DNA from 4 places in the Bradyrhizobium sp. A5 genome. Region 1 is predicted to be linked to each of the others. Evidence: predicted binding sites of a transcription regulator. Region 1 holds the regulator's gene; each other region holds the start of a gene.
What was found. Region 1 encodes LexA, which represses DNA repair genes until DNA is damaged. Its sites were predicted from a motif close to TGTTCNNNNTGTGTTCNG; they were not measured.
Positions count from the first base shown of each region.

Region 2: WHZ77_RS25815 (PA0069 family radical SAM protein) is a predicted target of LexA. The motif match lies at 4,757-4,774, and genes of this name have one in related genera.
Region 3: WHZ77_RS02400 (DNA recombination protein RmuC) is a predicted target of LexA. The motif match lies at 3,634-3,651, and genes of this name have one in related genera.
Region 4: WHZ77_RS00080 (YifB family Mg chelatase-like AAA ATPase) is a predicted target of LexA. The motif match lies at 1,863-1,880, and genes of this name have one in related genera.

Region 1 is NZ_CP148990.1:3,288,945-3,296,925, forward strand. It holds gene WHZ77_RS15720 (glutamine--tRNA ligase/YqeY domain fusion protein) at 1-80, shown strand, start outside; gene WHZ77_RS15725 (SgcJ/EcaC family oxidoreductase) at 100-486, shown strand; gene WHZ77_RS15730 (DUF2171 domain-containing protein) at 669-902, shown strand; gene WHZ77_RS15735 (ComEC/Rec2 family competence protein) at 998-3,130, shown strand; gene WHZ77_RS15740 (GAF domain-containing protein) at 3,140-4,075, opposite strand; gene WHZ77_RS15745 (hypothetical protein) at 4,314-4,742, opposite strand; gene WHZ77_RS15750 (hypothetical protein) at 4,931-5,278, opposite strand; gene lexA (transcriptional repressor LexA) at 5,324-6,025, opposite strand; gene glp (gephyrin-like molybdotransferase Glp) at 6,202-7,413, opposite strand; gene WHZ77_RS15765 (hypothetical protein) at 7,671-7,853, opposite strand.
Region 2 is NZ_CP148990.1:5,412,784-5,420,764, reverse strand. It holds gene WHZ77_RS25830 (hypothetical protein) at 1-913, opposite strand, end outside; gene WHZ77_RS25825 (acetate/propionate family kinase) at 996-2,192, opposite strand; gene WHZ77_RS25820 (phosphoketolase) at 2,197-4,584, opposite strand; gene WHZ77_RS25815 (PA0069 family radical SAM protein) at 4,796-5,971, shown strand; gene WHZ77_RS25810 (VOC family protein) at 5,995-6,450, shown strand; gene WHZ77_RS25805 (ribonuclease HII) at 6,527-7,312, shown strand; gene WHZ77_RS25800 (glycosyltransferase family 39 protein) at 7,412-7,981, shown strand, end outside.
Region 3 is NZ_CP148990.1:523,113-531,093, forward strand. It holds gene recR (recombination mediator RecR) at 1-300, shown strand, start outside; gene WHZ77_RS02390 (hypothetical protein) at 327-761, shown strand; gene WHZ77_RS02395 (MFS transporter) at 843-2,207, opposite strand; gene WHZ77_RS02400 (DNA recombination protein RmuC) at 2,403-3,602, opposite strand; gene def (peptide deformylase) at 3,776-4,300, shown strand; gene fmt (methionyl-tRNA formyltransferase) at 4,508-5,443, shown strand; gene truA (tRNA pseudouridine(38-40) synthase TruA) at 5,443-6,180, shown strand; gene dapE (succinyl-diaminopimelate desuccinylase) at 6,256-7,422, opposite strand; gene WHZ77_RS02425 (DUF805 domain-containing protein) at 7,419-7,981, opposite strand, start outside.
Region 4 is NZ_CP148990.1:7,954-15,934, reverse strand. It holds gene WHZ77_RS00095 (CpaE family protein) at 1-533, shown strand, start outside; gene WHZ77_RS00090 (tetratricopeptide repeat protein) at 613-1,386, opposite strand; gene WHZ77_RS00085 (PilZ domain-containing protein) at 1,466-1,711, opposite strand; gene WHZ77_RS00080 (YifB family Mg chelatase-like AAA ATPase) at 1,939-3,477, shown strand; gene WHZ77_RS00075 (hypothetical protein) at 3,588-4,061, shown strand; gene WHZ77_RS00070 (ATP-binding protein) at 4,196-6,421, shown strand; gene coaA (type I pantothenate kinase) at 6,544-7,500, opposite strand; gene WHZ77_RS00060 (phosphoribosyl-ATP diphosphatase) at 7,527-7,847, opposite strand; gene hisF (imidazole glycerol phosphate synthase subunit HisF) at 7,925-7,981, opposite strand, start outside.

The DNA of each region.
Region 1 (7,981 bases):
ACTCGACGCCGGGCAAGCCGGTATTCTCCAGGACCATCGGTCTGCGCGACACGTTCGCGAAGGAAGTCGCCAAAGGCTGAGAAGGGCTGAGGGACCACAATGGGCAGTGAAGCCGACGCCATCGTTTCCGCCATCATCGCGAGATGGTGCGCCGGCTTCGCCACGCTCGACGCCGCCGCGCTGTCGTCGCTCTATGCCAAGAACGCGTTCTTCTTCGGCTCCAACCCAAAGCTCTACAGGGGCAGGGACGGCGTCGCCGACTATTTCAACGGCCTGCCGCGCTGGCGCAGGCCGGGCGCGGTGTTTTCCGAGGTGCAGGCCGCGCAGGCCGGCCCTGACCTGATCAACATGGGCGCGACCATCTCGTTCGATCTTGCCGGCGAACGCCCCGATCTCGTCGTCAAGATGAGCTGGGTCATCATCCGCGAGGACGGCGACTGGAAGATCGTCAATCACCACGCCTCGGCGAAGGCGCCGCTGATCTGACGTTCGCGTCACTCCATCAGTTTCGTCATTCCGGGGCGCGACGAAGTCGCGAGCCCGGAATCCATAACCACAGCGTGGGGTTATGGATTCCGGGCCTGGCCCACCGGGCCATCCCGGAATGACAGAAGAATACGAACCGAAGCTCGTTCCGTGCGTTGTGTGGGTCCAGAAGAGGAACCACCATGAACAATATCTCAGAGCATATGGAAGTCATCGGCGCCGACGGCGTCCATATCGGCACCGTCGACAAGGTCGAGGGCAACCGCATCAAGCTGACCAAGAAGGACAGCGGCGAGGGCAGCCACAAGGGCCATCATCACTTCATCGACAAGGGCCTCGTCGCCGGTGTCGAGGGCAACAAGGTCCGGCTGTCCGCCAAGGCTGACGTCGCCGTGACGATGGAAGAGGAAAAGTAGGGCTCGCGCCCGCCCGTTCCTGATCCGTTCCGCTATTCGCGTGCCTGCACGTTCCGGTAGCCTCTGGCCCCGTCGCGTATCGCAAGGTGCAGGGAATGGCGGAGCCGGGCTGGCCAGTACGGTCCCAGAGTGTCGCGGGGACCTGGCCCGTCGGCAGACCTGCGTCGGCTGGCGGCCTCGCGCCGGCAGGGTCTGGCCTTTGGCCTGCCATCGTCGAGACGCTGCGCGGATGGGGACGCGCGGAGGCCGGCGCCGGGCGGCTGTTGCCGTGGGTCCCCGTCGCCTTCGGTGGCGGCATTGCGCTGTACTTTGCCGCCGATCATGAGCCCGTGCTTTGGGTCGTTGCGGCGACGGCCATCGCGCTCGCGCTTGGCGCGGTTCTGCTGCGACGAAGCCGACTGTTTGCGCCTGCGATCATGATCGCGGCGGTCGCGGCCGGCTTTGCCGTGGCGACCTGGAAGACGGCGCGCATCGCGCACACGGTGCTGGCAAAATCGCTCTATTCGGTGTCGCTGTCGGGCTTCGTCGAGACCCGTGACATCCGCGAGCGCACCGACCGTTTCGTGCTGCGCGTCACCGCGATGGAGGCGCAGCGCAGCGACGTCAAGCTCGAGCGCGTGCGCCTCTCGGTGCGCAAGGGGACAGCCCCCGAGGTCGGCAGCTTCGTGCAGCTGAAGGCGCGGTTGATGCCGCCGATTTCGCCGGTGCGCCCGGGCAGCTACGATTTCTCACGCGACATGTTCTTTCAGGGCATCGGTGCGTCCGGCTTCGTGATGGGCGCGATCGCTGCCTCCGTGCCGCCTGATGCCGGTGGACTGCGGCTGCGCTATGCCGCGATCATGCAGGGGCTGCGCGATGCAATCGATGCGCGCATTCGGGCCACGCTCGACGGCGACAACCGCGCGATCGCGACCGCGCTGCTGACAGGTCGGCGCGATGCGATCACCACGCCCGTGAACGATGCGATGTTCATCTCGGGGCTCGGTCACGTGCTTTCGATCTCCGGCTACCACATGGCCGTCGTCGCCGGCGTGGTCTTCTTCGCGGTGCGTGCACTGCTGGCTCTGATCCCGGGACTGGCGGTCGGCTTTGCCATCAAGAAGTGGTCGGCGGCTGCGGCGCTCGTCGCAGCCGCGTTCTACCTGCTGCTGTCGGGGGCGGAGGTCGCGACGCAACGATCGTTCTTCATGACGGCTGTGGTCCTGATCGCGGTGATGGTCGATAGGCGCGCCATCACCTTCCGCACGCTGGCGGTGGCCGCGTTGATCGTGCTCGCGGTGGCGCCGGAGTCGCTCGTTCATCCCAGTTTTCAGATGTCGTTCGCGGCAACGCTCGGGCTGGTGGCGCTGGTGCAGATCGGCATGCCGAACCTGTTCGTCTCGCCCGATCATTCGGCGACGGCGCGGATCGCGCTGGTGATGCCGGCCGGACTGCTGGGACTAATTGCGGCGCCGTTCGGACTAGATGGTGTGTTCTGGTGGCTGATGGGGATCGGCATCGACTGGATGATCGCGGTGTCGCGCTGGGTGGCGGCGTTGCCGGGCGCGATCGGCCGCATCCCGGCTTTCGGCATTGCGCCACTGATCGCGGCCAGCCTCGGGATCATTGTGATGGGCCTGCTGCGCACGCCGCTGCGCTGGTCGGGCGGGCTGTTGCTGTTGGCTGCGATCGCCTGGGGCCTATTCGTTCGGCAACCTGACATTCTCATCGCCGGTGACGGCCAGAGCGTTGCGGTGCGGGGCAGGGACGGACACCTGCATCTGATCCGGGCGAGCAGGGACAGCTTTCTGTTGAAGGAGTGGCTGGCGGCCGACGCCGATCCGCGCGGCGCCGGCGGCGCCTCGCTCAGCGACGGCGTGTCCTGCGACGAGTCAGGTTGCGTGACGCCGCTTGCCGACGGGCGCCTGGTCGCGCTGGCATTGCGCATCGATGCGCTTGCGGACGATTGCAGCCGCGCCGCGCTGGTGGTGACGGCTCGGCCCGCGCCGCCGGATTGCGCGGCGATGGTGGTCGACCGGCTGCGTCTTTCGGCCCAGGGCGCGCTTGCACTGACACAGCGAGGGGATGGTTTTGCGGTTCAGGCGATGAAGGCGAGGGGCACTGACCGCCCGTGGTCGCCGGCGACCGCCGGTGAGGCTGATTTCGGCGCGAGCCTCGCGCCGCAGGTGGCCGCTCCCCGCAACCGGGACGCGACGCCGTCCGAGGCGGACTTGCAGGCCGAGGACTGAGCGGGCGGCTTACAGGTACCAGGCGAGCACGGCTTCGAGCCGGGCGTTCCCGATCACCGGCAGGGCCACCATCTGGCTCAGCCCAGCTGTGCGGGCCTGAGCTGCCGCGATCGAGCCGTCATGCGCGTCGTTGAGCGCGGGCATGCCGGTAGCCCAGGCGCCGCCGATGCTGCCGTCGCTCCTGGCGATGGATTTATCCGCATAAAGCGCGGCGAGGTCGTTCTGCGCACTGCAATCGCCGGCGCGAAACACCAGCGCCGAGCGGGCCTCGTTCGGGACCCAGATCTCGAAGCGTCGCGCGATCGGCGTTGCCTGCGCCGAGAGGAAGGTCAGGACCCATGTCTGATCGGCGCCGGTCCGGTAGGGCACGCCGACACCGAGATTGATCCCGACCTTGGCAGCGTCCTCCCAGCGCAGGAAGCTCTTGGCGTCGTGCAAATCCTTGATGATCAGCGGCAGGCCGGCTTTCCAGGTGCGGCCGGGCAGGCCGAAGCCGCGCGGAAACTTGGTGTGGCGGGAGTTGAACTCGAACATCTCCGCCGCGCCGTAATAGCCGTCGACCAGCGCCATCTCGTGGGAGATTTGAGCGTCGTTGTGCCAGAGCTCGATCGCGCCGACATGTGCCTCGTCGTCACCGCAGAAGAGCACCATGACGGCTTGCAGGAATTCGCCGGCGAACACCGGCACGGCCACGCCGCAGGTGAGGCCGGCTGCGAGGGCCTGATCGGTCCGCTTGAAGTAGGAGTTGGCGAATTTGGTGAGGATCACGGGATGGCCGCAGGCCCAGGCCTTGCCGGGAAGGCCCTCGTCATACCCGAAACGCAGATCTTCGCTGGCGGCCTTGAACGCGGATAACCCTTGGCTGTAGAGGCCGCCGCCGAATTCCAACCGCATCCGCGTCCGGTCGGGCACCCAGAGTTCAACGACGCGAATGAAGGTCTTCATCGAACGTGCCCGCCGCCTCGAACCAAGACACCAGCCGGGACAGCATCGGCCATTTGTTTGCGGAAACGGACGTTCAAAATTCAGGCAGGACCGCGCAAACTTCGTGCGGCGGGGAGGAATGGTGGGCTGGCTTCGCCGCTTCGGGTTTTGGAGACGCAAGCCAATCCGTGTCGCCGGCCTCGGCCGGCGATGGCGATTTCAATCCTGTGTCCCGACTGGAAGGCCGGGGATGGCTGCGTCAGCCGATCGGTAGGCGGGTGACCGTCGGTCGGCCGTCGGCGTTGGACTGCGGCTTATTTTCGCCAAGTGGCTGGGTCACCGGCAGTTGCAGCACGGTCGCGTGCTGGCCTTCGACGAGCTGCGTCACCAGCACGTATTTGCCGTCGGGGAATTCGATCGCATCATGATGACGGTCGGGAATGTGCGGATCGATCTTGCCGAACTTGCCGACGCGGGAGTTGACGCTGCGCGTCCAGATCCAGCGATTGTCGTAGCGGACATTGTCGGCGAAGGCGAGCTCCGTTCCCGGCAACAGGCAGACCGCAACGGCCGGATCTGCTGCGGAGGCAAAGCCTCGCGTCGAGGTGCCGCGAAAGGTTGTCGAGACGATCGTCTCGCCGACTTCCGCGGGACGCGATGCGACGGCATGCAGGCTGTAGTCACACATCGGGGTGCTCCTCATGCGAGATAGCAGCCCGCGCCTCTTCTGAGGCGGAGGCCTCTATCAGAGTGGAAGCACCAAGCGTCTGCCCGGTTGTAGGCAAATCTGCGGCTCGCCGCCGCAATCTGCGATCACATTATCTTTTTCGGATGCACCGGACCAAAGCCTGCTTCCGTGCATAAAGGCCGCGCGTGTCAGCGGCCAGCAGGCGCCGACCAGCCGGAATATTGCCAGCCCGGTTGCGAGGACTGCTCGGTCGCGTTGTGGGCACTGCGGATTTGCTGGCTGGCCACTGTCTCCTTGCGGATCGGGCGCCGTGCCTGTGCGGCAAAGGCCTGCGACGCTGATGCTGCGATCAGCGCCGCCGCGACTATACTTGAGATGATCTTGCGCATGACGTCCCCTCGGGCCCTGAGGCCGCAAAGCAGCGCTGCTTTGTGCGGCGTGTCGAGGATGTAGCGCCGGAAGAAGGGCCGGATAATCTGCGCGAAACCAGAAAGACTATCCAGCGGGAGCGGACAATCGTCCGCTCCAATCGTCAACGCGCGCTCGCAAATCGGCGGTCGGGCGACAGGTTCAGCATTTGCTCAGTACTTGCGATAGAGCCCGATCAGCTTGCCCTGGATCTTCACCCTGTTGGGCGGCAGGATGCGCACTTCATAGGCCGCATTGGCGGGCTCGAGAGCGATCGAGGCGCCACGCCGGCGGAAGCGCTTGAGCGTCGCTTCCTCGTCGTCGATCAATGCCACGACGATATCGCCGGTGTCGGCGCTCTCGTTGCGCTGGATCAGCGCCATGTCGCCGTCGAGGATGCCGGCGTCGACCATGGAATCGCCGCGCACTTCCAGCGCGTAATGTTCGCCCGAGCCGAGCATGTCAGGCGGTACGCTGATGGTGTGGCTGCGGGTCTGCAACGCCTCGATCGGCGTACCGGCTGCGATCCGGCCCATGACCGGCACCGCGACGGGACGTTCGCCCTCGTCGGCGGGCGGGCTGGAGGTGGTGCGCACCTTGCCGAGATTGCCCTCGATGACGCTCGGCGTGAAGCCGCGGCGGCTGCCGGCGGCGGCCTGAAGCTCCGGCAGCTTGATCACCTCGATGGCGCGGGCGCGGTTCGGCAGCCGGCGGATGAAGCCGCGCTCCTCGAGCGCGGTGATCAGACGATGGATGCCCGATTTCGAGCGCAGATCGAGCGCGTCCTTCATCTCGTCGAAGGAGGGCGGCACGCCGCTTTCCTTCAACCGTTCGCTGATGAATCGCAGAAGCTCGTATTGTTTGCGCGTTAACATCTCGACCAAAATCCCCCGGTTGATGTCGTCCGATTCCGAGACGCTGAATTCAGCAGTAAGCCGCTACATGCTCGAAACAAATCATGAACGGACACTATATGTTCGATACATGTTCCGCAACTGCTTAATTTACCGTGAACGCTGCAGAGTTCGCAGAACGCATGCGAACGAGGCGGTCAGACGGGCAGTCGCAGCACCTCGCAGGGCGTGCCGGATTCGGCCATCGGCGCGAACGGCGCGCGCACGAGAAGTGCCTGTGCTGCAGCGAGATTCGAAAGCAGCGAGGAATCCTGGTGATTGACGGGAATGGCAGCGAGCGTGCCGTCATCACGCAGCTCGAGGCGTGCGCGCAGATAATCCTCGCGCTGGTCATTGGCGCGGACGTCGCGGCCGAGCACCGCGCGCTCGCGGCGGTGATGAATCACCGAGCGGCCCGACAGCGCACGAATCAGCGGTACCATGAACAGGAAGCCGCACACGTAGGATGACACGGGATTGCCGGGCAGGCCGATCACGCGCATCGCCCCGAGCCGGCCGTTCATCATCGGCTTGCCCGGTCGCATCGCGATCTTCCAGAACGCCATCGAGACGCCTTCGTCCCGCAGCGCCTGCTGGACCAGATCATGGTCGCCGACCGAGGCGCCGCCGGTCGTGATCAAGATATCGGCGCCACTCTCGCGGGCACGCCGGATGCCGGCTGTGGTCGCTGCAAGTGTGTCGGCGGCAATACCGAGGTCGATGGTGTCGGCGCCTTCGCTGCGGGCGAGCGCGTGCAGGGCGTAGCCGTTGGAATAGACGATCTGGCCGGGACCCGGCGCGCTGCCCGGCATCACCAGCTCGTCGCCGGTGGCGAGGATGGCGACCTTCGGACGGCGGCGGACGGGCAAATGCGGGTGATTCATGCCGGCGGCGAGCGCGAGGTCGCGCTCGGTGAGGCGGGCCCCCTTGCGCAACAGCACGTCTCCTTCCGAGAAGTCGACGCCGGCGGGACGGATATGACGCCCGGTCACGGCGGCTTCCTTGATCGTGACGCGCTTGCCCTCGGCAACCGTATCCTCCTGGATCACGATGGCGTCGGCACCATCAGGAACGACGCCCCCGGTGAAGATCCGCACCGCTTCGCCGGCGCTGACCGTTCCCGCAAACGGCCGGCCCGCCGCGACCTCGCCGATCACGGTCAGTTGGGAATCGATCTTCGCCGCGTCGGCCGCGCGCACCGCATAGCCGTCCATCGCCGACATCGCCTGCGGCGGCTGCGTCCGCCGCGCCGCGACATCGCGCCCGAGCACGCGGTGAAAGGCCTGGTCGAGGGCGACCGCTTCCTCGGCCAGAGGCTCTGCACCCGCCAGCACGGAGGCAAGCGCATCGGAAACCGGCATCAAGGCCACGGGTAAGACTCCTGCGAGCACGTTCTGCAAATCGGCGGCGAGAGTTCTAGCTGAGTGCAGGCGCGGAGGCAAAACAGCGATGGCGCAGGATGACTTATCCTGCGTCGTCTGCTTTGCGGAGGAAGGGGGACGTCAACGAAGGATAGACGTCAGCTCCGCCGCGGCATGATCCGAGAGGCGAGACAGACCGGCAACAGCTTGGCCATGGCAAGCACGAGAATGACGAGCGCCACGGCTAGCGTCGGTCACGTCCTTGGCTACCTGCGCGGACTGACATCCGGCGCTGCGGCGCCCTGGTCCCTGTCGGGCATCGGGTCGGCTTGGGCTTTCAGGTCGGCGGCCTTGCTGATCAGTTTTGCGGAAAGGTCAGAATCCGAGGTGGTTCTGGCGAATTTCATCAGCAGGGAGGCCTGCTTGGTGAGGTAGGTTTTGCCCAGCACGATGATAAGTCCGATCCCAAATTCCCAACAGACTCATGAGTCCGCAAGCGGGCATTCGTTCCCGGAACTGCGTATAAAATTGCACAGAGTGTTTTGGTTCCGAATTGCCGGCTGAAATTGTTCGGGGA
Region 2 (7,981 bases), 2.1 Mb from region 1:
CGGCGGCATGAGAGGCCTGGAACTGCCCGGTGACGAGATAGAACGAGTTGTCTTCACCAAGGCCTGCGGCGGTGTGACGGTCGAGCCCGCTCCAGGTCGCCTCGAATTTGTCAAACAGCGAGATGAAGAACTTGGCCCGCGCCAGGTGCACGTCGGTGTAGGTGACGGTGACCGCGTTCTTCTTGACCGCGATCACGACGACATGGGCATCGGTGGTGCCGATGTCGTTCTGGATCAGCAGCCTTCCGCCCGAGCGGGTCGCCATGGTGTCGAGGCCGGGGTGGTTGAACTTCAGACCGCGCGTCTCGTTCAGGCCCTTCATGAAGGCCTCCACCGCGCTGCGATCTTCGCCATGCAGGCCGAACACATGGGCGCCCTCGATCGTTTCCTCCGCGCAGCTCGCCGCGAGCTTGTTCAGCGCCTTGTGCAGATCCATTACCAGGCGATGGAGACTGTCGCCGGCCGCCTCAGTGACGCCGGTGAGACGGGCGATGCGGGCAAGATCGATGTCGTTGGTCGCATCGAGCAGGCCGGCGCTGCGCACGGCCGACAGCCGCGCATTCGCCTTCTCTCCCTCCGAAGGCGCGCCGGCGCTGACGGCGCGGATCATGGCTGCGGCGTCGTCCTGGATCTCCTTGATCAGCTTGGCGAGGTTCGGTGCTGCGAGCCGCGACGGTCCGATCAGATGGGCGCCCCCGATCAGTGTTGCGATCGCCGCAGGCGCGATCCCGGCGGCGTGGCTCTCGACCGCAAGCTCGCTGGCCGGACGATCTGGGTTCTGCGCATGGCTCACTGCCGCCTGCAACGCGCTCATTCGCACCTTGATGCGGTCGTTGGCGGCAAGCCCTTCCGCCACCAGAGCGGGCAGAAGGATGCCGCCCTGTCCGAGCTCTTCGATGATCTGGGTTTTCATGGTCTGTCCGCACAGCGATTGATGCGCTCCTTATGCCGCGAAGTCGCGACGGCATCATTGCGGCAGATCATTCATAAAAATGTCATGCGGTATGCCGCTTGCGGAGCAGCGCGGCGCAATGGCGCGCGATGGTGATCTCTTCGTTGGTGGGAACGACGAAGACATCGACGGCGCTGTCGCTGCGGTTGATGCGCTCGCGCGCCGTGTCGTTGGCGACGAGATCGATGCGCACGCCGAGCCATGCGAGCCGCTCGCCGATCGCGCTGCGGATCTCCTTCGCATGCTCGCCGATGCCGCCGGTGAACACGAGGCAGTCCAGCCCTTGAAGCGTGTTCGCCATCACCGCGACCCCTTGCGCCGCGCGGAAGGTGAAGAGGTCGATCGCCTCGCGCGCGGCGGGCTCGCGGCTTGCGAGCAGCGTGCGCATGTCGGAGGAGAGCCCGGATACGCCGAGCAGGCCGGACTCGTGATAGAGCAGGTGCTGCACCGCCTCGACGGACATCTTTTCGTGCTGTTGCAGATAGAGCAGCACACCGGGATCGATCGCGCCGCAGCGCGTGCCCATCACGAGGCCGTCGAGCGGCGTCAATCCCATCGTGGTGTCGACGCTGCGGCCATCGCGCAGCGCGCATAGGCTCGCGCCATTGCCGAGATGCGCGATGACCGTGCGCCTGGCTGCGAGGTCCGGCGCGATTTCGGCGAGACGGCCCGCGACATATTCGAACGACAGCCCATGAAAGCCGTAGCGCCGGACGCCGCGCGCCTCGAAGCGCCGCGGGATGGCGAAGCTGCTCGCGGGCGGCGCGAGGCCGTGGTGAAAGGCGGTATCGAAGCAGGCGATCTGCGTCAGCGCGGGTTGGATCGCTTTGAGGGTGCGGACCGGCGCGAGGCAGCGGGGCTGATGCAACGGCGCCAGCGGCGTCAGCGCCTCCAGCTTCGCGGTGACCTCTTCAGTCAATTCGACCGGACCGGAATATTCCGGCCCGCCATGAACGATGCGATGGCCGACGGCACCCAAACGGCCTTTGCCGAAATGGTCCTCGATGAAGGCGAGCACGTCGGCGAACAGATGACCGCTGTCCGCATCCGACGCTTCTCTCCGGGTCTCGAACAGGTCTTCGCCGGCGGGGTTTTTCACGACGAGTCGGGGCCTGGCCTCGTGCTCGTCGAGCAGGCCCTTGCAGAGCAGGACAGGCTCGGCCGCCGAGATGTCGAACAGGCCGAACTTGATGCTTGACGATCCCGAATTGAGGACGAGAACTGAGGCCGACGCCGGCATGATGTCAGCCCGTCTTGCCCGGCCAGGCCCAGTCGCGGATCTCAGGCATGTCCTCGCCATGCTCGCGAATGTAGCGCGAATGCTCGATCAGCGCGTCGCGGAACTGCTGCTTCACAACCGCGGCCCTGGCCGCAAGGCCCGGTATGCGTTCGATCGCCTCGATCGCGAGGTGATAGCGGTCGAGCTTGTTGAGCACCACCATGTCGAACGGCGTCGTCGTGGTGCCTTCTTCGATGAAGCCGCGCACATGCAGGCCGGCATGGTTGGTGCGGTTATAGGTCAGCCGGTGGATCAGGTGGGGATAGCCATGATAGGCGAAGATCACCGGCTTGTCTGACGTGAACAGGCCGTCGAAGTCGCGATCGCTGAGCCCATGCGGATGCTGCTCCTTCGGTTGCAGCGTCATCAGGTCGACGACGTTGACGACGCGGATCTTCAGATCGGGCAGTGCCTTGCGCAGGAGGTCGACGGCGGCAAGCGTCTCCAGTGTCGGCACGTCGCCGGCGCAGGCCATCACCACATCGGGCTCGCCGGTCGCGTCCTCGTTGCCCGCCCAGCTCCAGATGCCGATGCCGGCATCGCAATGCGTGGCGGCGTCCAGCATCGACAGCCATTGCGGCGCCGGCTGCTTGCCGGCGACGATCACGTTGATGCGGTTGTAGGTGCGCAGGCAGTGATCGGCGATCCAGAGCAGCGTATTGGCATCCGGCGGGAAATAGATGCGGACGATATCGGCCTTCTTGTTGGCGACGAGATCGACGAAGCCGGGGTCCTGATGGCTGAAGCCGTTGTGGTCCTGCCGCCAGACATGCGAGGTCAAGAGATAGTTGAGCGAGGCGATCGGACGCCGCCACGGCAGATGCCGCGTCACCTTGAGCCATTTGGCGTGCTGGTTGAACATGGAATCCACGATGTGGATGAAGGCCTCGTAGCAGGAGAACAGGCCGTGGCGACCGGTGAGGAGGTAGCCTTCGAGCCAGCCCTGGCAAAGATGCTCGCTGAGGACTTCCATGACGCGGCCGTCCTGCGCGAGGTGGACGTCGTAGGGTTCGATCGGCTCCATCCAGACCCGCTCGGTTTCCTCGAACACGGCCTCGAGCCGGTTTGACGCCGTCTCGTCCGGACCCATGATACGGAAATTGCGCTCGGCGGCATTGAGGCGAATGACGTCGCGCAGGAATTTGCCGAGCTCGCGCGTCGCTTCGCCGGTGACGGCCCCCGGCTGCGGCACTTCGACCGCAAAGCTGCGGAAATCCGGCAGCTTCAGCTCTTTCTTCAACAGCCCGCCATTGGCGTGCGGATTGGCGCCCATGCGGCGATTGCCCTCGGGCGCCAGCGCCTGGAGCTCGGGGATCAGTGCGCCGCTCGCGTCAAACAGTTTTTCAGGCTCGTAGCTGCGCATCCAGTCTTCGAGAATCTTCAGATGCGCCGGATTTTCGCGGCAGCCCGCGACCGGCACCTGATGCGCGCGCCAGAAGCCCTCGACCTTCTTGCCGTCGACCTCTTTCGGACCTGTCCAGCCCTTCGGGCTGCGCAGCACGATCATCGGCCAGCGCGGCCGCTCGACGCTCTTGCGGCCGTCGCGGGCGTGCTGCTGGATCGAGCGGATGCTGGCGAACGCGACGTCGAACGCATCCGCCATGGCCTGGTGCATCAGCTTGGGATCGTCGCCTTCGACGAACAGCGGCTCATGGCCGAGCCCGCGGAAGAGATCGCGGATTTCCCCGTCGCCCATCCGCCCGAGCACGGTCGGGTTGGCAATCTTGTAGCCGTTGAGGTGCAGGATCGGCAGTACCGCGCCGTCGTGCACGGGATTGAGGAACTTGTTGGAGTGCCAGGACGCCGCGAGCGGGCCGGTCTCGGCCTCGCCGTCGCCGACGACGCAGGCGACGATCAGGTCGGGATTGTCGAACGCGGCGCCATAGGCGTGCACCAGCGCATAGCCGAGCTCGCCGCCCTCGTGGATCGAGCCCGGCGTTTCCGGCGCTGCATGGCTCGGAATGCCGCCGGGGAAGGAGAACTGCCTGAACAGCTTGCGCAATCCGTCCGTATCGCGCGCGATGTTCGGGTAGATCTCGCTGTAGCTGCCTTCGAGATAGGTGTTGGCGACCATGCCGGGGCCGCCATGGCCGGGACCGCAGACATAGAGCACGCTGAGATCCAGCGCGCGGATAACGCGGTTGAGGTGGGCGTAGATGAAATTCAGCCCGGGCGTCGTGCCCCAATGGCCGAGCAAACGCGGCTTGATATGCTCGGGCCGCAACGGCTCGCGCAGCAGAGGATTATCGAGCAGATAGATCTGCCCGACGGAGAGGTAGTTCGCGGCGCGCCAGTAGCGATCGAGCAGATCGAGGTCGCTGCGCGTGGCGGCCGATTGTTGTTGATTTTTCATATTCCTGCCGACTTTCACCCCAGCGACCGTCACCAACTTTGTTCCGGCACGATTGATCCCTGTCCGACATCAAACGGGATGGCCATGACGGGCGTGTTGCGTGATGTCAAAAGACCGCGCCTGAAATTTGGGCGGCTACTGTGCATGGGGTTGTTTTCCAGCTTCTCGTTCTTGTTCTTGATTTGTTCCAGTTGCGTGCTATCTTGGCTTCATGAGTCGAGCATCCTCTCGTGCCCTCAAGCACCCGCCGGTCACGGCGCCCTCCGAGCCGGCGGGTGCGCCTTCCGATTTTCCCGTCGCTTTCCCCGAGCTGGCTGTCGCCATCGACAGCCAGCGCAGGCGCGGGCGGGGCGCGCAGTCCAACGCCAGCGGCCGCTATGAGGCCGAGGCGCGGGTCGCCTTCGACGATGGCTGGCAGAGCCTGGAAGAGCTGCCGCCGTTCAAGACCACGGTGGCCGTCGACACCTCGCGCAAGGTGATCACCCGCAACGAGTCGCCCGACATCGGCTTTGACCGCTCGATCAATCCCTATCGCGGCTGTGAGCACGGCTGCGTCTACTGCTTCGCGCGCCCGACCCATGCCTATCTCGGCTTGTCGCCGGGGCTCGACTTCGAGTCGAAGCTGTTCGTCAAGCCGGAGGCGCCGGCGCTGCTCGAAAAGGAGCTGGCCGCACCCGGCTACGAGCCGCGGATGATCGCGATCGGCACCAACACCGATCCCTATCAGCCGATCGAGCGCGAGCGAAAGATCATGCGCGGCATTCTGGAGGTGCTGGAACGCGCCGGCCATCCCGTCGGCATCGTCACCAAATCGGCGCTGGTGACGCGCGACATCGACATTCTCGCGCGCATGGCAAAGCGCAACCTCGCCAAGGTCGGGATCTCGGTCACCTCGCTCGATCCGAGACTCGCGCGCACCATGGAGCCGCGGGCGTCGACGCCGTCGAAGCGGCTGGAAGCACTGAAGCAGCTCTCGGAAGCCGGCATTCCCACCACCGTCATGGTCGCGCCCGTGATCCCCGCGCTGAACGATTCCGAGATGGAGCGCATTCTGGACGCGGCGGCCCACGCCGGCGTCAAGGAAGCCTCTTACATACTGTTGCGGCTGCCGCTGGAGGTGCGCGATCTCTTCCGCGAATGGCTGATGGCGAACTATCCGGACCGCTACCGCCATGTCTTCACGCTGATCCGCGACATGCGTGGCGGCCGCGACTACGACGCAAAATGGGGCGAGCGGATGAAGGGCACCGGCCCGATGGCCTGGACCATCGGCCGCCGCTTCGAGATCGCCTGCGACAGGCTCGGACTCAACAAGCGCCGTGCGAAGCTGACGACGGATCACTTTGCGAGGCCGAAGCCGGACGGCGCTCAGCTCAGCCTGTTCTAGTACGAAGGCAAACGAGGCGTAGCATGAGTAAAGACGTCCCCGGCCCGGTTCTGCGTCTCACAGTCATCACGCTGGGCGTGAGCGACATCAGCGCCAGCATCGCCTTTTACGACGCGCTCGGTTTCTCGCGCCGCCTGAAGGCGACCGGCGAGGCCGTTGCCTTCTTCGACACCGGCGGTCCGGTGCTGGCACTGTTTCCCTGGGATCAGCTCGCAGCGGACGCCGTCTCGCCCGACAAGCCGAGGCCAACGACCTTCCGCGGGATGACGCTGGCATGGAACTGCGCCACGCGCGAGGAGGTCGACACGGTGCTCGCCTTCGCCGTTGGCAAGGGCGCCACGCTGCTGAAGCCCACGCACGAGACCGACTATGGCGGCTATTCCGGTTATTTTGCCGATCCCGACGGCCATCCTTGGGAAGTCGTGGTCGCGCCGGGCATCGAGGTGGGAGAGGACCGCCGTGTGCATCTGGCGGAGTAGGCTGCTGGCCTGAATAGCGGGAATTGTCCGGGGTTCCGGGTTGCGCAAGCAACGCCTCTTGCGCACGATCCCGGTCATGATTCGGGACAAGTCCGCCGGGAAGCCAGCCAAAGACGCGCCAAAGAAGGACGCCGGCAAGAGGGCCGCGCCCGCGAAGGCGAGCTTTCGCCGCGAGCGCGCGCTGATCAAGCGCGGCGTGTGGCCGATCGCGGGTTGCGACGAGGCCGGTCGCGGGCCGCTGGCAGGTCCCGTGGTGGCCGCGGCCGTCATTCTCGACCCCGACCGCATCCCCCGCGGTATCGACGATTCCAAGCGGCTGACGGCGGAGGAGCGCGAAAAGCTGTTCGACAGGATCTGCGCGACCGCGCAGGTCTCGGTCGCCGTCGCCTCGCGCGCCCGGATCGACCGCGACAACATCCTGCGCGCCTCGCTATGGGCGCTGAAGCGCGCCGTGGTGGCGTTGCCCGAGCAGCCCAGGCATGTCTTCGTCGATGGCCGCGACCGGCTCGACACCGAATGCGATTGCGAGGCCGTGATCGGCGGCGACGGTATCGTGCTGTCGATCGCCGCGGCCTCGATCGTCGCCAAGGTGACGCGCGACCGGCTGATGTGTGCGCTGGCGCAGGACTGCCCGGGCTACGGTTTCGAGCAGCACAAGGGTTACGGCGTTCCCGAGCATCTCGACGCGCTGAACCGCCTCGGTCCGACCGTCCACCACCGCAGCTTCTTTGCCCCCGTCGTCGCCGCGCGCGCCAAGCACATGCCCTGGACCGTCGAGCCGGTGCGGGACCTGTTTGCCGTCACCGAGGTCGAGCTGCAGGTGGAAGCAGCCACCGAAATCGATGCGTCCCTCGGGCTCTAGAGCAGACTGGCGTTGCCACGACGCGTCACGCCCTTTATCAAAACAGGCGCGAGCGAATAGGGCCGGCTGGACGGGTTGGCTGCATCTTTCAGGCGTTGCATGCGGTTTACCTCCCTGGTCATCGAGCTCATTCGCGCCCGGCCGCGGCTGATCGTGTGGATCGCCGTGCTGCTGCAGGCCGCGATGTGGCTGTTCGTGGCGCTGGTGTTTTACCGCAGCCCGCCCGGCAGCCTCGCGACGCTGCTGGCGTTCGGTCGCGAGTACCAGGTCGGCACGGATCTTGGGCCCCCCTTGCCGGTCTGGCTGGCCGACATCGCCTTTCGCGCCGCCGGCGGCCACATGTTCGGCGTCTATCTGCTGGCCGAGCTCTGCGAGGTCGCGACCTTCATCGCGCTCTATCATCTCTCCCGCGCCGTGGTCGGCTCGCAGCAGGCGGTGCTCGCCGTGCTGCTGACCATGACGGTGCTGGCCTTCTCTTCGTCCGCACTCGACTTCGGCCCGCTGGTGCTGGCGCGGCCGCTGTGGGCGCTGCTGCTGCTTCATTCCTGGCAGATCATCGGCCAGCGCCGCGGCAATGCCTGGTTTGCCTGGTCGATCGAGGCCGGCCTCCTGCTGCTCACCACGCCCGCGGCGATCTACCTTCTCTTGTTGATTGTCGTCTTCGCGCTC
Region 3 (7,981 bases), 2.8 Mb from region 1:
ACCCAGGGGCGCTACCATGTGCTGGGCGCGACCTTGTCGCCGCTCGACGGCGTCGGTCCGCAGGACCTCACCATCGACGCGCTGGTCGCGCGTGCACATGCGGCCGAGGTGCACGAAATCATCCTGGCGCTGAATGCCACGGTCGACGGCCAGACCACGGCGCATTACATCACCGACCTGCTTCAGGACGCCAACGTAAAAGTAACCCGGTTAGCGCACGGTGTGCCGGTCGGTGGCGAGCTTGATTATCTCGACGAAGGTACGCTATCGGCCGCGATGCGGCAGCGAACCTTGTTCTAGCCATCCAGACCTACGGAACGGACGACATGACGAAACGATTCGCCACACGATTGGCTTTGGTCGCGACGATGACGATGCTGGCGACCCCGGCGCTCTCGGCGCAGGGCGACGAAGCTCCGCCGCCGTCAAAGCCCGGCAAGCCGATCAACACCGGAGACGTGCTCTCGGGCGAGTTGAACGCAATGAAGGTGCGAGACGTCAAGAACGCCGGCAAGCGAATCGCGACCTACCAGATCACCTCCGAGCCGCGCCGCCTGCCGCCGCCGAGCGGGCTCTGCAATCTCGAGACCGGCCCCGAGACCTTCCAGCTCGTTCCGAGCGGCGATGCCCAGGCCGCGCAGCTGAAGACGTTCACCGGCAAGGAGATCTCGATCAAGGTCGACGAAGTCGCCTGCGCCAGCGATCCCGGCCAGATGAGCGAAGCCGTGGTCACGAAGTGGAGCCTGATCAAGAAGCAGTAGCGCACTCGCTTCGCTCGCCGCAGAGAGGGACCGATCTGTTTTCGTCATGGCCGGGACAAGCCCGGCCATGACGGGGTCGCGCTAAACCCTCACCGGCCCCAGCGACTCAAAATGCCTGCGCTTCTGCAGCCATGTCAGCAGGATCAGGCTCGGGATCGCCACCAGTACGCAGATCACAAAAAACAGCGGCCAGCCGGTCGCCTTGGCGACATAGCCGGCCACGGACGAGAGATAAGTGCGCCCCACGGCCGCGAGCGCGGTGAGCAGCGCATATTGCGTCGCCGTGTGCAGCGGGTTCTGGCAAAGCGCGGAGAGGTAGGCGACGAAGATCACGGTGCCGATGGCGCTGGTGAAGTTCTCGCAAGTAATGGCGAAGGCGAGCGCCCACTGACTGGTGCCGACGAACGCAAGCCACGAGAACGACAGGTTCGCGAGGGCCTGCAACACGCCGCCGATCCACAGGCACGTCGCCAGCGGGTAGCGCCGGGCCAGGAAGCCGCCGGCAAAGCCGCCGATCAGCGTTGCGGCGAGGCCCACGCCCTTCACGATCGCCGCATAGTCGTTGCGGGAGAAGCCGAGGTCGATCACGAACGGCGCGGTCATGGTGCCGGAAAACGCGTCGGTGAACTTGAACAGCACGACGAAGGCGAGCGCGGCGAGCGCGTCCTTGCGCGCCAGAAATTCCGAGAAGGCACCGATCGCGGCGTGCAGCACGCGCGCGAACGCGGTCTCGGTTTGCGTCGCCGCCTCGGCCCGCGCCGATTGCTCGGGCTCGGTCGCGGCCAGCGCGGTGACCGTGCCGATCAGCACCATCGCCGCCATCACCACATAGCCCCACATCCAGGCCGATGTGCGCGGGATGCCGGTGTCCTCGAAGCCCGAGACGATGAACAGCGCGCCCGCGGTCGAGACCAGCATGCCGATGCGATAGGCTGCGACATAGGACGCCATGCCGGCGGCCTGCTCGCTCTCGGGGAGGCTTTCGACGCGGAAGGCGTCGACCACGATGTCCTGCGTCGACGACGTCGTCGCCACCAGCAGCGCGCCGAGCGCGACGTAGAACGGCGAGCGCGCGGGATCGGTCAGCGCCAGCAGCAGGATCGCGATGATCAGCAGCAGTTGCGAGAACAGCAGCCAGCCGCGTCGCCGCCCGAACGCGCGCGTGAACAGCGGCACATGCAGCGCATCCACCAGCGGCGCCCAGAGGAATTTCAGCGTGTAGGGCGTGCCGACCAGCGCGAACAGCCCGATCGTCCCGAGATCGACCCCGGCCTCCCGCATCCACACCAGCAGCGTCGAGCCCGACAACGCCAGTGGCAGCCCAGAGGAGAAGCCGAGGAACAGCACGATCAGCACGCGCTGCTGCAGGTAAACGGCCAGACTGTCGCGCCAGGACGTGGCGGGCGTGTCGGTGATGGCAGGGGAGGTCGCGTCGGGTGCGTTCATGAAGAGGTGTTAGCAGATTCTGGCTGAAAAGACTCTCTCGCCCAAGTCCGTGGGGCGGGAGCTCTCAACGCCCTGTCGCTGTCATCGTGCGCGAAGGCGGACGATCCAGTAATCGCCGGCAACTCGGTTCAATCGCGATCGCCGCGGCGTACTGGATGTCACGCCTGCGCGGGGCATGACAGTGTGCCCTAAATCTCACTCCCCCGCCTGGAGCTTCCGCGGAAACAGCTCCGGCGCACCGGTCGCCACCAGATGCGGGCCCTCCGGCGCATCCGTCTTGCTGAAATCGAGCTCCTCGATTCGCCCGGCGCGCTTCTCGATCTTGTCGGCGGAGATCAGGATCTGGCGGACATCCTCGTTGGCGTCGGCGAAGTGCTTCTGCAGCTTCGTCACGCGGTCGCGCAGGCGTCCCAGGTCGTCGCCGAGCTTGATCACCTCGGTGCGGATCTGGTCGGCGGCGTCGCGCATGCGCGCGTCCTTCATGATCTGCTGCATCACCTGGATCGCCAGCATCAGCAGCGAGGGCGACACCAGCACGACGCGGGCGCGATAGGCCTTCTGGATGATGTCGTCGAAGCCGTCGTGGATCTCGGCGTAGACCGATTCCGACGGCACGAACATCAGCGCCATCTCCTGGGTCTCGCCGGTGACGAGATATTTTTCGGCGATGTCGCTGACATGCTTCATCACGTCGCTGCGCAGCCGCTGCGTGGCGATCCGCTTCTCCTCGTCGCTGCGGGCGTCGTGCAGCGCGGTCATCGCCTCCAGCGGGAATTTCGCGTCGATGCAAAGCGGGCGCTGGTCGGGCAGGAACACCACGCAATCGGGCCGCTTGCCCGTCGAAAGCGTGAACTGGAATTCGTAGGCGCCCTTTGGAAGACCATCCTGGACGATCGCCTCCATCCGCGCCTGGCCGAAGGCGCCGCGCGACTGCTTGTTGGCGAGCACGTCGCGCAAGGTCGTCACCTGCGTGGTGAGGTCGGTGAGGTTCTTGTGCGCGTTGTCGATGATGCCGAGCCGCTCGTGCAGCGCGCGCAGGCTCTCCATGGTGTTGCGGGTGGTGTTTTCCATGGACTGGCCGACGCGATGGGTCACCGAATCCAGCCGCTCGTTGACCGCCCGCGCCATGTCGGCTTGGCGTCCGGCCAGCGCCTGGCTCATGGCGTCGACCCGGCCCGAGGCCTCGCTCTGGGCATGCAGCACTTGGCTCAGGCGCTCCTCGAGCTCGTCGGCGCGGATGGCATGCGCCATGGCGAGTTCCGCGCCGCGCCGTCCCGAGCGCGCGATCACGACGGTGATCGCCACCAGCAGGATGAGGACAAGGGCGCCGAAGCCGATCAGCGCATCGATGGCGCGCACCGGCCAGTCGCCAGCCACGAAAATGATCTCGTTCATGCCTGTCCTTCTAGCCGATTCGGCGGGTCGCACGAACGAATAGCGAACATTTCGGGGTAAATGCCCCGTTAATTTTCATGGTTAACGAAACCTGAAGTTTTATGGTTAGCGTAGGGTTAACGGGGTTCCCCAGCCGCATTGACCGCATCCGGCGCGCGGCTTAAATCGCGGCCATGGCCCTCAGAGAAATCATCATCCTGCCCGACAAGCAGCTGCGTCTGGTCTCCAAGCCGATCGAGAAGGTCACGGCCGAGATTCGCAAGCTTGCCGACGACATGTTCGAGACCATGTACGACGCGCCCGGTATCGGGTTGGCGGCGATCCAGATCGCGCAGCCTTTGCGGCTGATCACCATGGACCTCGCCAAGCGCGACGAGAACGGCGAGACCAAGCCCGAGCCGCGCGTCTTCATCAATCCGGAGGTCATTGCCTCGTCCGAGGAGCTCTCCGTCTACGAGGAAGGCTGTCTGTCGATCCCAGAATATTACGAGGAGGTCGAACGGCCCGCCAAGGTGCGCGTGCGCTTCACTGATTTGGACGGCAAGGTGCACGAGGAGGATGCCGAAGGCCTCTATGCCACCTGCATCCAGCACGAGATCGACCATCTCAACGGCGTCTTGTTCGTCGACTATCTGTCGAAGCTCAAGCGCGACCGCGTCATCAAGAAGTTCGAGAAAGCCGCCAAGCGCGCGGAGTAAGGTAGTGTGAAGGCTGCCCAGTACTCCGCTGCGCTCCCTCCCCCCTTGTGGGGGAGGGCGGGGGAGAGGGGTAGCCTAGGCAGAAGTCTATCCGTCATCTGAATCGAGTGCGTGCCGCGAACGCTTGTGCCGAAACAGCGCGTCGTGTGGCACCCCTCTCCCTAGCCCTCCCCCACAAGGGGGGAGGGAACGCATCGAGTCCTTGTCATGCCCCTCCGCCTGATCTTCATGGGCACGCCCGATTTTTCCGTGCCGACGCTGCTCGAGCTGGTCGGGCACGGCCACGAGATCGTCGCCGTCTACACCCGCGCGCCGAAGCCGGGCGGACGGCGCGGCCTGCAATTGCAGCCGACCCCGGTTGAAGAAGCCGCGCGAAAGCTCGGCGTTCCCGTGCTGACGCCGAAGACGCTGAAGACGCCGGAAGCGCTCGACGAATTTCGCGCCTTCGATGCCGATGCGGCCGTCGTGGTCGCCTATGGCATGATCCTGCCGCAGGCGATCCTCGATGCGCCAAAACTCGGCTGTTACAATCTGCACGCCTCGCTGCTGCCGCGCTGGCGCGGTGCCGCGCCCATCAACCGCGCCATCATGGCTGGGGACGCCGAGAGCGGCGTGATGGTGATGAAGATGGATGTCGGGCTCGACACCGGCGACGTCGCCATGGCCGAACGCCTTGCCATCACCGACACCATGACGGCGGCCGATCTGCACGATCGCCTCTCGCGCCTCGGCGCCGATCTGATGGTGCGGGCGATGGCCGCGCTCGCACGCGGCGGCCTTCAGCTCAGGAAGCAGGGCGAAGACGGCATCACCTATGCCGCCAAGATCGACAAGGCCGAAGCGCGGATTGACTGGACCAGGCCGGCGCACGCCGTGCTGCGCCACATCCACGGCCTGTCGCCGTTTCCCGGCGCCTGGGCCGAGCTTACGGGCGTGGGCGAAAATGCGCGTATCAAGATCCTGCGCTGCGAGCTGGCGAAAGGCACGGGCGCGCCGGGCGATGTGCTCGATGATCAGTTCACCATCGCCTGCGGCGAGGGCGCAATCCGCATCATCGAGCTGCAGCGCGAAGGCAAGGCGCGGATGCAGGCCACAGACTTCTTGCGCGGGGTGCCGCTGAAGCCGCCGATGCGGCTGGCCTGATGCCCCGCTACAAGCTCACCATCGAATATGACGGCGCGCCGTTCTTCGGCTGGCAGGTGCAGGACACGCTACCGTCGGTGCAGGGCGCGCTGGAGGCGGCGGTGAAGGCGATGACCGGTGCGGATCTGCGCGTGCACGGCGCCGGCCGCACCGATGCGGGCGTGCATGCGCGCGGCCAGGTCGCGCATGTCGACATCGAGAAGCAGTTTCCGCCCGGCCGATTTCGCGACGGTCTCAATGCCCATCTGCGCCCGCATCCGATCGCGGTGCTGGAGGCCGAGATCGTGCCTGACAGCTTCGAGGCGCGCTTCTCCGCCATCAAGCGCCACTACCGCTACCGCATCGTCAACACCCGCGCCAATCTCGCCCTCGACATCGGCCACGCCTGGCGCGTGCCGCGCAAGCTCGATGCCGATGCGATGCATGCGGCGGCACAGCGTCTGCTCGGCAAGCACGATTTCACGACGTTCCGCGACACCGAGTGCCAGGCCAAATCGCCGGAGAAGACGCTCGACCAGCTCGACGTGCTGCGCGACGGCCGCGAGATCACGATTCTCACCTCGGCGCGGTCGTTCCTGCACAGCCAGGTGCGCTCGATGGTGGGATCGCTGGTGTGGGTCGGCGAGGGACGCTGGACCGCGGACGATCTCTCGGCAGCGCTCGTCGCCCGCAACCGCGCCGCCTGCGGTATCGTTGCTCCGCCGGACGGGCTGTACCTGGTGAAGGTGGATTATTAGAACCTGACGCCGCCACAGCGTCATGGCCGGGACAAGCCCGGGCATGACGGCGGAGCGGCTGGCGGCGATTAGCGCCTACCCAAAATACCGCGTCAGTATCCCCCGATACACCTTCGTCAGCGTCTCCAGATCCTTGACCGGCACGCGCTCGTCGACCTGATGCATGGTTTGGCCGACCAGGCCGAACTCGATCACTGGGCAATAGCTGGAGATGAAGCGCGCATCCGAGGTGCCGCCCGAGGTCGACAGCTCCGGCTTGCGGCCTGTCACCTCCTCGATCGCGGAGACCGCGAGATCAGTGAACGGGCCGGGCTTCGTGACGAACACGTTGGAGTTCGACGGCTCCCAGACGATGCGGGCCTTGATGCGATTGCCGCAGGCTTTCGTCAGCCGCGTCTCGACCAGCTCGCGCAGGCTCGCCTGGGTGTGGTTGTCGTTGTAGCGGATGTTGAACTTTGCACGGGCCTCGCCGGGGATGACGTTGTTGGCCTTGTTCCCGACGTCGACCGAGGTGAATTCGAGATTGGAGGCCTGGAACTGCGCGCTGCCATGATCGAGCGGCTCGTCGCTAATCGCAACGATCAATCGCGAGATATCCGGCACCGGATTGGAGGCGCGGTGCGGATAGGCGACATGGCCCTGCACACCGTCGACATAGAGCGTGCCGGATTGCGAGCCGCGGCGGCCGACCTTGATGGTGTCGCCGAGCGTCTCGACATTGGAGGGCTCGCCGAGCACGCAATGGTCGAATGTCTCGCCGCGCTCGGCGGCCCATTTCAGCAGCTTGATGGTGCCGTTGATGGAGACGTCTTCCTCGTCGCCGGTGATCAGGAAGGAAATCGAACCCTTGTCGTCCGCGCGCGGCTTGCCGTCATGGGCGGCGAGATGCTCCAGCACAGCGGCGACCGAACAGGCGATGCCGCCCTTCATGTCGACCGCGCCGCGACCGTGCAGGAAGCCGTCCTTCACCTCGCCGGAGAATGCGCCGACGCTCCAGGCGCTCTCGTCGCCCGGAGGCACCACGTCGGTGTGGCCGGCAAAGGTGATGTGCGGGGCTTCAGTGCCGATGCGCGCATAGAGATTGTCGACGTCGGCGGTGCCGGGCTCGGAGAACGTCACACGGTGGCAGGTGAAGCCGGCGGCGGTGAGCGCTTGTTCAAGCACTCCGAGTGCACCGGCGTCAGCCGGAGTTACCGAGGGGCAGCGGATGAGATCGCGGGCAATCGAGAGAGCATCGGTCATGCGCCCCGCTTAACATGCATGCCGCCGGGAGGGCTAGCGCTGGGCGGCACGAATTCGAGCTCGCTTTGCTGGTCCCAGCTTTTTGCAGGGGACGAGGCGGATGCGGAGCCGTCCTCGACCGCGGCGAGTGGATCGGGGCCGAACCGGTTGTGGCCCGAAGTGCCCGGCACGATGAACATTTCGACGAGGCCCCACAGCCACAGCGCGTGGACGGCCCAGTCGAACGGAGCAAACCAGCTGGAGTCGGGCAGCAGGTCCCAGAAATGAAACGGCAGTCTTGGGACGAAGAAGAAAGGGACGATCCACCAGCCGCTGCGGTCGCGATCGTGCAGCCGTTTGATCGCTGTCGCGAGGTAGATCCAGAAGAACAGCGAAGTGCCGAGGACCTTCAGCATCAAGGTCGGGCGGTCGGCGGACGGCAGCAGCGGATAGGCGCGGGGGTCGACCGCCCGGAAGAGGTCGTCGAGCCCGAAATCGAACTCCAAGGAATATTTGAATGATGTCTGGCCGTTCGCGACGTGGATCGCCTGATCGATCATCCCGAGCAGGGCTGCCAGCA
Region 4 (7,981 bases), 3.3 Mb from region 1:
GCGCCGAAGCCTTCGATGCGATCTTCGACACGCTGCGCATGACCACGCCCTGCATCGTGCTCGACGTTCCCCACCAATGGTCGGGCTGGACGCGCCGCGCGCTGGTCAACGCCGACGATATCGTCATCGTGGCCGAGCCGGATCTCGCCAATCTGCGCAACACCAAGAACATGCTGAACGTGCTGAAGGCGGCGCGGCCGAACGACCGGCCGCCGCTGTATTGCATCAACCAGGTCGGCATGCACAAGCGCGCGGAGATCGACGTCAAGTCGTTCGCCAAGACCATGGAAAGCCAGCCGATGGCGGTGATCCCGTTCGATTCGAAGCTGTTCTCGACCGCAGCCAACAACGGCCAGATGATCGCAGAGGTCTCCAAGAGCCACCGCACCACGCTTCTGTTTCAGAACATGGCGAACCGTCTCGCCGGGCGCGGCGAGGTCAAGAAGCCGAAGAGCTCGCTGTTCGGACCGCTGCTGAAGAAGCTGAAGGGCAGGACGGGCCGCAGCTCGGCCCCGCATCGCAAGGCGTCTTGAGGAAAAGCGTTTTCGAGCGACGTGGATCCCGGTTCGCGCCAGGAAAACGCGTCAAACGAGAAGCAAGCGAGAGGGCGGATTACTTGTCCGCGCGCTGCTGCTTCTTCGCCAGCAATTGCCGCAGCGCCGTGACCTTTGCCGCGGCCTGGTCTGGCGGCAGATCGCCTTTCACGATGGTCTCGGCCTCGGCCTGCTTGCCTTGCAGGCCCACCACCAGCGCGAGATTGGCGCGCACGCGGGAATCGTTCGCGTTGCGTCCATACGCGCGACGCAGCGTTTCCTCGGCCCGCGGCAGATTGTTTTGCAGCATGTAGGACAGGCCGAGATTGGACAGGACCTGCGGCTCGTCCGGCACGATCTTCAACGCGGTCGCATAATATTGCTGCGCTTCTTCGTTGCGGCCGAGCTGGTCGAGCACCGCGCCTTGCGCCGACAGGATGCGCCAGTCGGGATCTTCCGGCGTATGCGCACGGCTGAGCACGTCGAACGCCTGCTGGAAATTGCCGCTGTCGGCGAGCGCGCGGCCGTAGCCGGCAAGCAGCGCCTTGTTGCTCGAATTATTGAGCACGGCCTGCTCCATCACCGCGACGGCCTGGGCGCTCTGGCCCGTTGTGCGCAGAGCCGTGCCGTATTCGAGGGCGACGTTGGGATCACCAGGCTTGGCGCGATAGCGCTCGCGCAGCGCGTCCATGTCCGGCTTGGAGTCGGCCTTGCCAGCCGTTTCCGACTTACCACCGAGCGCGCCGGTGATGTCCTCGATGCCGGTGGTCTGGCAGCCACCGAGGGCCAGCACCAGAAGCGCGGGAAGCAGGAATCTCGCCGGGGGAGAGGCAAGGGGCGAACGCTTGGACATACTCTGATCACTCGGCGACTGATCAGGGATGCTTACCGATTAACGCTAAAGTCCCGTTAAAGACGAGACCCTTGACGTCTCAATCCGTGAACTCGGCACCGAATTCGCAACCGATGCGCCAGCGCAGGCGGCATTGGCGGGAATAATCCGGCGCGAAGATGATCGTGAACTGCGGCGGCACCTCCAGGAATTCCGCCACCACTTTCACGCCCCCGTCCGAGATATCCGTGATCGTGCAGTCCCGCGGCAGCGAGCCCGCGCCAAAATGAATCTTGGCGAGCCGCGTGCACACCCGTCGTTCGCTTCTGCGGCGATTTGCAAGCATCTTGATTGTTCACTCGTTAGATCACGGCCCATCCCGCAGCTCTAGCAGTAGCGACCATTCGTTGGGATGTGCTGTCCGGAGCCGCTCGCATTCGAGCCGTAGTGTCCGCGTCGTGTTTACGACTTGTTAGGGGCGGTCCAGCCAGCGATAATGTTCCTGTATTGTTCTTGCAGAAGAGGCCGGGCTCTGCTACCCCTAATTGTGCAAGAGGGCAGGCTGGTTCGGGCATGGTTCAGCGGGTTTCTACCGTCGCCTTTGAGGGGATCGAGGCCCGCGCGGTCGACGTGCAGGTGCAGGTCGCACCTGGCTTGCCGGCCTTTGCCATCGTCGGCCTGCCGGACAAGGCGGTGTCGGAAGCGCGCGAGCGGGTCCGCTCGGCGCTGATCGCCTCGGGCCTGGCGCTGCCGGCGCGGCGGATCATCGTCAATCTCGCGCCCGCCGACTTGCCCAAGGAAGGCAGCCATTACGACCTGCCGATCGCGCTGGGGCTGATGGCCGCGATCGGCGCGATTCCGCCGGATGCGCTGACCGGCTTCACGGTGCTCGGCGAGCTCGGGCTGGACGGTTCGATCGCGCCCGTCGCCGGCGTTCTGCCCGCCGCGATCGGCGCCAATGTGCGCGAGGAAGGCTTGATCTGTCCGGCCGCGTGCGGCACGGAGGCAGCATGGGCGAGCCCGGACATCCAGATCATCGCGGCACAGTCGCTGATCCAGATCGCCAACCACTTCAAGGGCACGCAGGTGCTGTCGCGGCCGGTGCCGAAGGTGCACGAGGCGGCCGCCTCGACGCTCGACCTGCGCGACATCAAGGGCCAGGAGAGCGCCAAGCGCGCGCTGGAGATCGCGGCCGCCGGCGGACATCACCTGTTGATGATCGGCGCGCCCGGTGCCGGCAAATCGATGCTGGCGGCGCGGCTGCCTTCGATCCTGCCGCCGCTGTCGCCGGGCGAATTGCTGGAGGTCTCGATGATCGCCTCCGTCGCCGGCGAGATCGAGGGCGGCGCGCTGACGGCGCGGCGGCCGTTCCGCTCGCCGCATCATTCCGCCAGCATGGCCGCGCTCACCGGCGGCGGCATGCGCGCAAGACCCGGCGAGATCTCGCTCGCGCATCAGGGCGTGCTGTTCCTCGACGAGCTGCCGGAGTTCGATCCCCGCGTGCTGGATTCGCTGCGCCAGCCGCTGGAGAACGGCGAGGTCTCGGTGTCCCGCGCCAATCATCGCGTGACCTATCCGGCGCGGTTCATGCTGGTCGCGGCGATGAATCCCTGCCGCTGCGGCAACGCGTTCGAGCCCGGCTATGCCTGCAAGCGCGGCCGCATCGACCGCTGCACCAGCGATTATCAGGCCCGCATCTCCGGCCCGCTGATGGATCGCATCGACCTGCGCATCGAAGTTCCCGCCGTGACCGCGGCCGATCTGATCCTGCCGCCGCCGGCGGAAGGCTCGGCCGAAGTCGCCGCGCGCGTGGCGGCGGCGCGCGACATCCAGCTCGCACGCTACGCCGATGCCGGCCTGCCCCATGTCCGCACCAATGCCGAAGCACCGAGCTCCGTGCTGGAGGAGATCGCCAAGCCGGATGCGCAAGGCCAGAAGTTGCTGCGCGATGCCGCCGAGACGATGCGGCTGTCGGCGCGCGGCTATCACCGCGTGCTGCGGGTGGCGCGCACGCTCGCCGACCTCGACGGCACTGAGAAGATCGGCCGGCTGCATCTCGCCGAAGCGCTGTCGTACCGCGCACTCGCTGAGGATGTGCGCCAGATGGCGTGATCATTCCGCGCATCAACCCGGCGGTAACGAGTTTCCTTTACGCTCTGCAAACCATAAGGCCCCAAGTTCCCCCGTGCGAGTTCCACACAGGGCCTGGCGAGTAGAGTATCATGTTGCGTCTCAAGATCCTGGCCTCGGTCATCCCCCTGTTGGCGGCTGCGGCGTTCGCCCGCGGCGAGATCGGATCGGTCTCGCATCCCTGCATCGCAGTTGGCGAAACCTCGGTCGAATTGACCTCGCTGTTCTGGACCGCCGGCGTCCATGTCGCCTTCACCGACGATCTGGCGCGCGCCACCGTGCGGGTCCGGATCACCGACGATGCCGATGACGCGGATTTCGCGGTCGTCGACGACGGTCTCGGCTCCGAGACGGACTCCTGCGAGGCTCATCCGGCGAACCGCCTCATCACCATCGCCGCGCAACCGGTCGACGGCGGCCCGGTCATCTACCTCTCCACTGACGGTCCGGCCGATTACCGCATCTATGTGCGCTCGAAGACGTTCTCGCATCGCGAAGCGGCGGCGCTGATCGTCGGCGCCCATGGCGGCCGTCGCCCGCTCCCTCTGCAAGCCGCCTCGCTCTGATTATTTCGAGCCATTAATATCTCGCTAACCCTGTTCAGAGCTGGAAACAGAGCCTCAAGCTGTTTGCAAGGTCGGCGAGACATCGTCGCAGCCGGCGGCAGTGGGGTTTCGGACAAGAGTCGGGGTCGGTGACGATGGGTCGAACGTTCCGGATCAAGGTGCGCATGCGCCGCTTCAGGCGGCAGCATCCCAGAATCGCCTTCGCGATCCGTTCCTTCATGATCTTCTCGGCGACGTTCGGCGGCGCCTATGGATTCGTCACCGGAAGCCGGTCCGAGGCGTCAGGCTACGATCCCAATGCGTTCGCGATCGGCGCGAGCTTCCTGTTCGCGCTCGCCTGCCTCGGCCTTGCCACGCTCAGCATGCGGCTGCGCTTCGTCAACAAGCGGATGCGCACGCTGGCCGCCCACAACGAGGCGCTGATCGACCGCAACTGGGAACTGAAGGAAGCGGAAGAGCGCGCCCGCAGCCTGTTCGAGCAGCAGGGCGATTTGATCGTGCTGCGCGATCATCAGGGCCGCATCACCTTCGCCAACGACGCCTATTGCGCGCTCGCAGGGCAGGCGCGCCCTGCGCTGGTCGGCACGCGTTTCAATTTCGACGTGCTGGAGCAGGGTGACAGCGCGCGCGAGAGCAATGGCACGCGCATTCACGACCAGAGGATCACCACGCCGCTCGGCGCGCGCTGGATCGCCTGGCGCGAGGGTTATGTTCGGCTCGACGCCGGCCAGCCCGCCGAATTGCAGAGCGTGGGACGCGACGTCACCGATCGCACCGAGACCGAACGCGCGCTGTCCGACGCGCGCGACCAGGCTGACGCCGCCAACCGCGCAAAATCGCGCTTCCTCGCCATGGCCTCGCACGAGATCCGCACGCCGCTCAACGGCATCATCGGCATGGGCGGCCTCTTGCTCGACACCAATCTGACGCCGGAGCAGGCGACCTATGCCAGGGCGGTGAAGACATCAGGCGAAGCCTTGATGGCGCTGATCGAGGAGCTGCTGGACTATTCCAAGATCGAGGCCGGCAAGCTCGATCTCGAGCAGCGCCCCTTCGCGCTCTCCACCCTGATCGAGGAGATCACCGAGCTGCTTGCACCCCGCGCGCAGGCCAGGAAGCTGGAGATCGCCGCCTATGTCGACGAACGCCTGCCGCTGGAAGTGGTCGGCGATGCCCCGCGGCTGCGCCAGGTGCTGCTCAACCTTGCCGGCAATGCCATCAAATTCACCACGAGCGGCGGCGTTGCGCTGATCGTCGAGCCCGGCATCTGGTCGAACGAGATCAGCTTCCTGGTGCGCGATACCGGCATCGGCATCGCAGCCGACGCGCAGCAGCGCATCTTCCGTGAGTTCGAGCAAGCCGACGAGCACGTCGCCCGCACCTATGGCGGCACCGGGCTCGGCCTCGCCATCAGCGAACGCATCGTCAAGCGCATGGGCGGCCGCATCACGCTCACGAGCGAGCCGGGCAAGGGCTCGACCTTCGAGGTCGCGATCCCGTTCGCGCCATCGCAAGCCGGCGCGGGACAGACCGCGTTCCCAAGCCCCGACCTCACCGGAAAGTCCATCCTGCTGATCGCCGACGGCATCGAAGCGTCGCTGATCGCGCGGCGGCTGGAGCGCTGGGGCGGCCAAACCTGCCTGGTCTCGGATCGAGCGGTCGCCGAGGCGCTGCTGCCGGAACGCTCGTGGCACGCTGTGCTGATCGACCGCGCGCTCGGTCCCGACGTTGCCGACCAGCTGGGCGAAGCCGCGCGCACGCACGCGCCGCAGCGGCTGGTGCTGCTGACGTCGAGTTCGCGCCATGAGAAGCTCTCGGCCGCCTTCACCGGCTTTCTGGTGAAGCCGCTGCGCGCGGCCTCGCTGGCCGCACGGCTCGCGCTGACGCCGGAAGTCGCCTCGCCAGATCTCGCGCCGGAGCCGCCGGCCCAATCGACCAGCGCTGCACCAGCCAAAGGTCTTTCGATCCTCGTTGCCGAGGACAACGAGATCAACGCACTGCTGATGCGGTCGCTCCTGACAAAACTCGGCCATCGCGTCGTCATCGCGATCGATGGCGAGGCCGCGCTGGAGTCCTGGCTCGCCGCATCGTCGGCCGGCGCGCCCTATGATCTCGTGCTGATGGACATCCAGATGCCGCGTCTCGACGGCATCGAGACGACCAAGCGCATCCGCGCCCACGAGGCCGCAGCCGGCGGTCACCACACGCCGATCCTGGCGCTGACCGCCAATACCCTGGTGGAGGATCGCTATGCCTGCTTCGAGGCCGGCATGAATGGATTTCTGATCAAGCCTCTGGATCGCGACAAGCTGGACGAGGCGCTGGCAGGGCTCGCGGCGTCACGGCATCTGGCGGTGTAGCAGCAATCGATGGTGTGCAGGGCGGGCAAAGCGTAGCGTGCCCACCATTCGCGTTCGACAATGCCGGATAGATGGTGGGCACGGCGCGAAGGGCGCCTTTGCCCACCCTACGGCACTGCGATCTACAGCCGTCGCAGCGCCACGCTCTCCACCACGTGGTCGGCGCCCTTCTTTATGATCAGGGTCGCGCGGGGGCGGGTCGGTAGAATATTGTCCTCGAGATTGGCGAGGTTGGTGCGTTCCCAGATCGCTATCGCGGTCGCGGTGGCTTCCTCGTCCGACAACAGCGCGTAGCGGTTGAAATAGGACTTTGGATTGGTGAACGCGGTGTCGCGTAGCGCGAGGAAGCGCTTGATGTACCAGCGCCGCAGCGCCGCTTCGTCGGCGTCGATATAGACCGAGAAATCGAAGAAGTCGGAGACCACGGGCACCGCCTTGCCGTCGCGCGGCAGCTTGCCGGTCTGCAGCACGTTGACACCCTCGACGATCAGGATGTCGGGCTGGTCGATCTCGGCCCACTGGTTCGGCACGATGTCGTAGGTCAGATGCGAGTAGACCGGCGCACGGACGTGGCGTCGGCCGGCCTTGATGTCGGACAGGAAGCTGAGCAGCAGCGGCAGGTCGTAGCTCTCGGGAAAGCCCTTCTTCTGCATGATGCCCTGCCGGTCGAGCACCGCATTGGGATAGAGAAATCCGTCAGTGGTGATCAGCTCGACCTTCGGCCGCGGCGACCAGCGCGCCAGCAGTGCCTGCAGCACGCGGGCCGTGGTCGATTTTCCGACCGCGACCGAGCCGGCGACGCCGATGATGTAGGGCATCTTGCGGTCGCGGATGTTGAGGAACTGGCGCTCGGCGTAATACAGCCGCTGCATCGCGTCGACGTAGATCGAGAGCAGCCGCGACAGCGGAAGATAAATGTCCTCGACCTCCTGCAGGTCGAGACGATCGTGCAGCGAACGGAGACGGTCGAACTCGCCCGGCTCCAGCGTCATCGGCGTGTCGTCGCGCAAACGCGCCCACTCTTCGCGCGTATAGACGCGGTACGGATTATACTGCTGCTCGGGTGCGCGGATATCCATGACGCCGCCTTTCCGTTGGGGGCCTACTAGCCCTTACGCGAAGCTTTCTCTTCCAACCCTGACATATTCGTACGCTTGTCCAGCGCCGCTTCCACTTCTTCCAGCTTCACGCCGCGGGCCTTGAGCAACACAAGGAAGTGATAAAGCAGGTCGGCGCCCTCGGCGATCAGATGCGCGCGATCGTTTTCGACTGCCGCGATGACGGTTTCGACTGCTTCCTCGCCGAACTTCTTGGCGCAATGCTCGGCGCCCTTGTCCAGGAGCTTGCGGGTATAGGAGGCCTCGCCTCCGGCCGCCGCGCGGGCGTCGATGGTTGCGGCCAGATCGTGGATCGTGAAACGCGGCATCGGAACTACTCGGAAACACATGGGAACGCGGAGGCTATCCCCGCCGGCCTGTGTAGCATTTTTATGAAGCGGAGTCGTCAGGCATCGAGGCGCATGGGCAGCCCCCGCCGCGACATGTGCTCCTTGGCTTCACG